Regions from separate parts of the Streptomyces sp. NPDC101234 genome, predicted to be linked through region 2. Evidence: predicted binding sites of a transcription regulator. Region 2 holds the regulator's gene; each other region holds the start of a gene.
What was found. The regulator HspR, encoded in region 2, represses chaperone genes until heat shock. The targets are predictions, from matches to a motif close to TTGAGNNNNNNNNNCTCAA.

Region 1: the regulator HspR is predicted to act here: its motif matches at 1,333-1,351, upstream of lon (endopeptidase La).
Region 3: the regulator HspR is predicted to act here: its motif matches at 677-695, upstream of dnaK (molecular chaperone DnaK).

What each region holds. Positions count from the first base shown of each region.
Region 1 covers NZ_JBIWOA010000017.1:68,015-70,279, reverse strand. Annotated here, with positions in the region: gene lon (endopeptidase La) at 1-1,310, opposite strand, end outside; gene ACIRR9_RS29040 (GNAT family N-acetyltransferase) at 1,481-2,265, shown strand, end outside.
Region 2 covers NZ_JBIWOA010000002.1:468,173-470,437, forward strand. Annotated here, with positions in the region: gene dnaJ (molecular chaperone DnaJ) at 1-633, shown strand, start outside; gene ACIRR9_RS05415 (heat shock protein transcriptional repressor HspR) at 639-1,085, shown strand; gene ACIRR9_RS05420 (hypothetical protein) at 1,101-2,213, opposite strand.
Region 3 covers NZ_JBIWOA010000047.1:68,728-70,992, forward strand. Annotated here, with positions in the region: gene ACIRR9_RS48950 (hypothetical protein) at 1-121, shown strand, start outside; gene ACIRR9_RS48955 (OsmC family protein) at 180-605, shown strand; gene dnaK (molecular chaperone DnaK) at 743-2,265, shown strand, end outside.

The DNA of each region.
Region 1 (2,265 bases), on a different contig from region 2:
ACCTTGTCGATCTCGTCGAGCAGGACGACCGGGTTCATCGAACCGGCCTCCTTGATGGCGCGGACGATCCGGCCGGGCAGCGCACCGACGTACGTACGCCGGTGACCGCGGATCTCCGCCTCGTCCCGCACACCGCCGAGGGCGACCCGGACGAACTTGCGCCCCATCGCGTGGGCGACGGACTCACCCAGGCTGGTCTTGCCGACACCGGGCGGGCCGACCAGGGCCAGCACGGCACCGCCGCGCCGCCCGCCGATGATCCCGAGCCCCCGGTCGCTACGGCGCTTGCGCACCGCCAGGTACTCGGTGATCCGCTCCTTCACGTCCTCCAGACCGGCGTGCTCGGCGTCCAGGACCGCCTTGGCGCCCTGGATGTCGTACTGGTCCTCGGTCCGCTCGTTCCACGGCAGTTCGAGGACGGTGTCCAGCCAGGTGCGGATCCACGAGCCCTCCGGGGACTGGTCGCTGGACCGCTCCAGCTTCTCGACCTCCTTGAGGGCGGCCTCGCGGACCTTCTCGGGCAGGTCGGCGGCCTCGACGCGGGCGCGGTAGTCGTCGGACTCCTCGCCGTCCTTCTCGCCGTTCAGCTCGCGCAGTTCCTTGCGGACGGCTTCGAGCTGGCGGCGGAGCAGGAACTCGCGCTGCTGCTTGTCGACGCCCTCCTGGACGTCCTTGGCGATGGTCTCGGCGACGTCCTGCTCGGCGAGGTGGTCGCGCAGCTGCTGGGTGGCCAGCTTGAGCCGGGCGACCGCGTCGACGGTCTCCAGCAGTTCGATCTTCTGCTCGGTGGTCAGGAAGGGCGAGTAACCGGAGTTGTCGGCGAGCTGGGACACGTCGTCGATGGCCTGCACCCGGTCCACGACCTGCCAGGCGCCGCGCTTGCGCAGCCAGGCGGTGGCGAGGGCCTTGTACTCCGTGACAAGTTCCGTGACATGACCGGGCACCGGGTCCGGGACGTCCTCGTCGATACGGGTGCCCTCCACCCACAGGGCGGCACCCGGGCCGGTCGTACCGGCGCCGATGCGCACCCGGTGGCGGCCGCGGATCAGCGCGCCCGGGTCGCCGTCGGCAAGGCGGCCGACCTGCTCCACCGTGCCGAGCACACCGGTGCTCGGGTAGGTCCCGTCGACCCGCGGCACCAGCAGCACCTTGGGCTTGCCGGGCTCGGTACGGGCGGCGGCCTGCGCAGCCTCCACGGCGGCGCGTACATCAGCGTCCTTCAGGTCCAGCGGGACCACCATCCCGGGCAGCACGACCTCGCCGTCGAGAGGCAGCACAGGGAGGGTGAGTGATGCGGACGTCGAAGCCATGATCTCCCCTTAGGCAGTCAACTTGAGCTATGCCGACTCAATGCTTGAGGGTCGAGAAATGTTCCCATGCATATGTTCGCCCTGAGCGATCGAGGGTGACCTGGCCGAACACGGTCCCGCGCCCGGAAAACAGTTGATCCGTGCGGGCGCATTCCCCGTACGGTCGGCAGGTGACCGACACAGAGCTCGCGGCGACCCTGCTCGCCGCCTACGACGCCCAGATGCGCGCCGTCCAGCCCGTCCCGGCGCCCGGGGTCGGCTACGAGCACGACGGAGCCCTGCTGCGAGTCGTCGGCCAGCACCGCGGCTTCGTGACCGGCCCGCACGACTGGGGCGGCCTGCGCGGCGCCGCACTGGACGCGGCGCTCGCCCGGCAGCGGGACTTCTTCGCGGCGCGCGGGGAGGGGGTGGAGTGGAAGGTGCGGGGGTACGACGTCCCGGCGGACCTGCCGGACCGGCTGCGCGCGGCGGGCTTCGCGCCCGAACCGCAGGAGACGGTCGTGATCGCCCCGGTGGCGGACCTGGCCGTACGGTCCCCGGCGCTGCCCCCGGAGGTGACCCTGCGCCGGGTCACCGACGACGCGGACCTGGACCGTATCGCCGCACTGGAGACCGTCGTCTGGGGCGAGGACATGGCCTGGATCGCGGAGTACCTGAGGGGCCGGTTGGCGGTGGAACCGGACGGCACGGAGATCTATGTCGCCGAGGCGGCCGGGGAGGTCGTCTCGGCGGCCTGGGTTACCTTCCGGCCGGGCACGGAGTTCGCCATGCTGCTGGGCGGCTCGACGCTGGCGCAGTGGCGCCGCAGGGGCGTCTACCGCGCGCTGGTGGCCCTGCGGGCGACCCGTGCGGCGGCCCGGGGTGCGACCTACCTCCTCGTGGAGGCCTCGGACGACAGCGCGCCGATCCTGCGCCGCCTGGGCTTCACAGCCGTGACGACGACCACGCCGTACGT
Region 2 (2,265 bases):
GGCACACCCCGGGTGTGCCCGACCTGCGTCGGCACCGGCCAGGTGGCACGGGGATCCGGCGGCGGCTTCTCGCTCACCGACCCCTGCCCCGACTGCAAGGGCCGCGGCCTGATCGCGGAGAACCCCTGCCCGGACTGCAAGGGCAGCGGCCGCGCCAAGTCGTCCCGGACCATGCAGGTCCGCATCCCCGCCGGGGTGACGGACGGCCAGCGCATCCGGCTGCGCGGCAAGGGCGCGCCGGGCGAGCGCGGCGGCCCGGCCGGCGACCTCTATGTGATGGTCCACGTGGACACCCACCCGGTCTTCGGCCGCAAGGACGACAACCTCACGGTGACCGTCCCGGTGACCTTCACCGAGGCCACCCTCGGCGGCGAGGTCAGGGTCCCCACCCTGGGCGGACCGCCGGTCACCCTGAAGCTGCCCCCGGGCACGCCCAACGGCCGCACCATGCGCGCCCGTGGCAAGGGCGCGGTCCGCAAGGACGGCACCCGCGGCGACCTCCTGGTCACCGTCGAGGTGAGTGTCCCCAAGGACCTGTCGGGGAAGGCTCGTGACGCACTTGAGGCGTATCGCGAGGCGACCGCGGGTGAGGACCCGCGGGCCGAGCTGTTCGAGGCCGCGAAGGGAGCATGACAGAGATGGACGGCCGTCGACGTAACCCGTATGAACTGACCGAGGAGACCCCGGTCTACGTCATCTCGGTGGCGGCCCAGCTCTCCGGACTGCACCCGCAGACACTGCGCCAGTACGACCGCCTCGGCCTGGTCTCCCCGGACCGCACGGCCGGGCGGGGCCGGCGCTACTCGGCCCGCGACATCGAACTGCTCCGCCAGGTGCAGGCGTTGTCGCAGGACGAGGGCATCAACCTGGCCGGCATCAAGCGCATCATCGAACTGGAGAACCAGGTCATCGCGCTCCAGCAGCGCGTCGCCGAACTCCAGGCGGCGGTCGACGGCGCGGCGGCCGCGATGCAGCAGCGCGAGGCGGCGGTGCACGCCTCCTACCGCCGCGACCTGGTGCCGTACCAGGAGGTGCAGCAGACCAGCGCGCTGGTGGTGTGGCGGCCGAAGAAGGCCAAGGACTAAGACTTGTCCCGCAGTTCACCAGAGGGTGAGCTTCGGGTCGCAGCCGGGGCGGCGTCCGGGCTTTCCGGTGTGGTCACGCACAAGGCGTGTCTCATCCGGGGTCGCTCGGGGCCGCCTTGCGGCGGTTCGGTGAGCAGAGGTCTCCTGCTGGCGGGGGACTGCCACACGTCCCGACCGGCGAACCGGTTTCGGGCTTGGAGTGGTTGACTCACACAGGGCTTCTTCCAGCCCTTCTCCGTACATGATCTGTGCGCGCCGGGACAGCGCGGTGTCCAGATACGCGGTCTTCGGGTCGTCCATGTCGGTGAGACGGACGAACGCTGCCAAGGCGGCGGAGACGAGATCGCGCTTGCCGATCAGCCCGCAGGCGATGCACTTGTGTTGGCGATCGCGCAGCGTCTTGTTGACGCGCTCGCCGCAGAGACAGTGCTGGGACAGGGCAGTCGACCAGGTGCTAACCCGTACAAGCCTACCGGCCGCCGCCTGGCACTCGACCTCCAGGGCCTTGATGAGCATGCCCGGCGTGGTCTGCGAGAGCCGTTTACCCCACAGCCGGTACCAGGTGCGGATGTCGCAGTCCTCGACCGTGAGGTTCGGCCCGTGGGCGGCGATGATCTCACGGGCCACTAGACCGGCGCGGTGGCGGCGGCGCTCGGCGGCGGATGCGGCGGCTTCGGCCTGACGGGCGCGCACCTTGCGGTAGCTGTTCGACAGTCGGTCGCGGCGGAACGCCTGCTCGGGTACTCCATCGGAGCGTGCGGTGCGGGCACCGCCGGGCACGGTGACGGCCTTGGCCGGGAGGCCCTTGGAAGCCCGCCGGTCGGCGCGGCGCTGCTGCTTCTTCGACAGACCGTACTGTGCCGTGTTCGTGGCGCGGCGGGAGCGTTCCAGTGCCCGCGCACGGCCCCGCCGCTTCTTGGCTTCCTTCTCCAGCTGTGCGTGTTCGGCGCCGGTGAGCGTGATCTCCGAGGACGCCGGGGCGCTGTCGACGGGGTCCACGGAGGTGGGGAAGGAGACGACGGAGAGGTTGGAGACGTTGCCGTCCACGCCGCCGACCCGGTCCAGCGCGGCGGCCTGGAGCCGCATCTCCCGCACGTTGGGGGAGGTGTAGCCCGGACCGAGGATCATCAGGTGCGCCTCGTACGCCCTTCTTGCCCCGGAACTTCCGCGTCTGGCCAGC
Region 3 (2,265 bases), on a different contig from region 2:
CCTGGTGATCACCGACGGCTGGTGCGATGTACTGCGGGTCCGCCGCGAGCACGCGTACCTGATCCCGCAGGGTGCGCGGCTGCCCTTCAGTGCAAGGGGACCCGTCTTCCGGGTGCGCTGAGCCCGGATGTGATCGGATGGGACCTGCGAAACCGGTCCACTCGCCGAAAGGAACAACCGTGGCTACCACGCGTACCGCACACACCGTCTGGGAAGGCAGCCTCACCGAGGGCAACGGTGTCATCACCTTCGACTCCTCCGGTATCAGTGAGCAGCCGGTCACGTGGGCCGCCCGCTCCCAGGAGGCGAACGGCAAGACCAGCCCGGAGGAGCTGATCGCGGGCGCCCACTCCAGCTGCTTCTCCATGGCGCTGTCGCACGCCCTGGCCGGTGCCGGTACCCCGCCCACCAGGCTGGTCACCAACGCCGACGTCACCTTCCAGCCGGGCACCGGCATCACCGGCATCCACCTGACCGTCGAGGGCACGGTCCCCGGCCTGGACGAGGACGGCTTCGTCGCCGCCGCCGAGGACGCCAAGAAGAACTGCCCGGTCAGCCAGGCCCTGGCCGGCACCACCATCACCCTGTCGGCGAAGCTCGCCTGACCGCCGCACCCCACCCGGTGCCGCGTCCCCGTCCGGGGGCGCGGCACCGTCGTTTTACGGGGTACCCGGCATTGACAACGGCCCGCTCAAGTTTTGTGCTGGAGTCGGGGAAGTGCCCTGGGCGGAAGGGGACGGACATGGCACGTGCGGTCGGAATCGATCTCGGTACGACGAACTCGGTGGTGGCCGTCCTGGAGGGCGGTGAGCCCACCGTCGTCGCCAACGCCGAGGGGGCGCGCACCACCCCGTCGGTGGTGGCCTTCGCCAAGAACGGCGATGTGCTGGTCGGCGAGGTCGCCAAGCGGCAGGCGGTGACCAATGTGGACCGCACCGCGCGCTCGGTGAAGCGGCACATGGGCGACGCGGCCTGGCGGTTCCCGGAGAGCGGGAGCGTCGACGGCACGCGGTACCGGGCCCAGGAGCTGTCGGCGCGGGTGCTGCAGAAACTGAAGCGGGACACCGAGGCGTACCTCGGCGAGGACGTCACCGACGCGGTGATCACCGTACCCGCGTACTTCGACGACTCCCAGCGGCAGGCCACCAAGGAGGCCGGGGAGATCGCCGGCCTGAAGGTGCTGCGGATCATCAACGAGCCGACGGCCGCCGCCCTCGCCTACGGCCTCGACCGGGGTGAGGAGCAGACCGTCCTCGTCTTCGACCTCGGCGGCGGCACCTTCGACGTCTCCCTCCTGGAGATCGGCGACGGTGTGATCGAGGTCAAGGCCACCAACGGTGACACCCACCTGGGCGGCGACGACTGGGACCAGCGGGTCGTCGAACACCTCGTGAAGAGGTTCAAGGGGCAGTACGGCATCGACCTCGGCAACGACAAGATGGCGCTGCAGCGACTGCGCGAGGGCGCGGAGAAGGCGAAGATCGAGCTGTCGTCGTCGACGGAGACCTCGGTCAACCTGCCCTACATCACCGCCTCCGCCGAAGGCCCCCTCCACCTGGAGGAGAAACTGACGCGTGCTCAGTTCCAGGAGCTGACCGCGGACTTGCTGGACCGCTGCAAGAAACCCTTCCACCAGGCCGTCAAGGACGCGGGCGTGCGGCTGTCCGCGATCGACCATGTCATCCTGGTCGGCGGCTCGACGCGGATGCCCGCCGTCACCGACCTGGTCAAGGAACTCACCGGCAAGGACCCGCACAAGGGCGTCAACCCGGACGAGGTGGTCGCGGTCGGAGCGGCCCTGCAGGCGGGTGTCATCCGCGGTGACGTCAAGGACGTGCTGTTGCTGGACGTCACACCGCTGTCCCTGGGCATCGAGACCAAGGGCGGCATCATGACCAGGCTCATCGAGCGCAACACCACGATCCCGACCCGGCGTGCGGAGATCTTCACCACCGCGACCGACAACCAGCCCTCGGTCGGCATCCAGGTCTACCAGGGCGAACGCGAGATCGCCGCCTACAACAAGAAGCTCGGCGTCTTCGACCTCACCGGCCTGCCGCCCGCGCCGCGCGGCGTCCCGCAGATCGAGGTGGCCTTCGACATCGACGCGAACGGGATCATGCACGTCTCGGCGAAGGACCTCGCCACCGGCCGCGAGCAGAAGATGACCGTGACCGGCGGCTCCGCTCTCCCCAAGGACGACATCGACCGCATGATGCGGGAGGCCGAGCAGTACGCCGAGGAGGACCGCAACCGCCGGGAGGC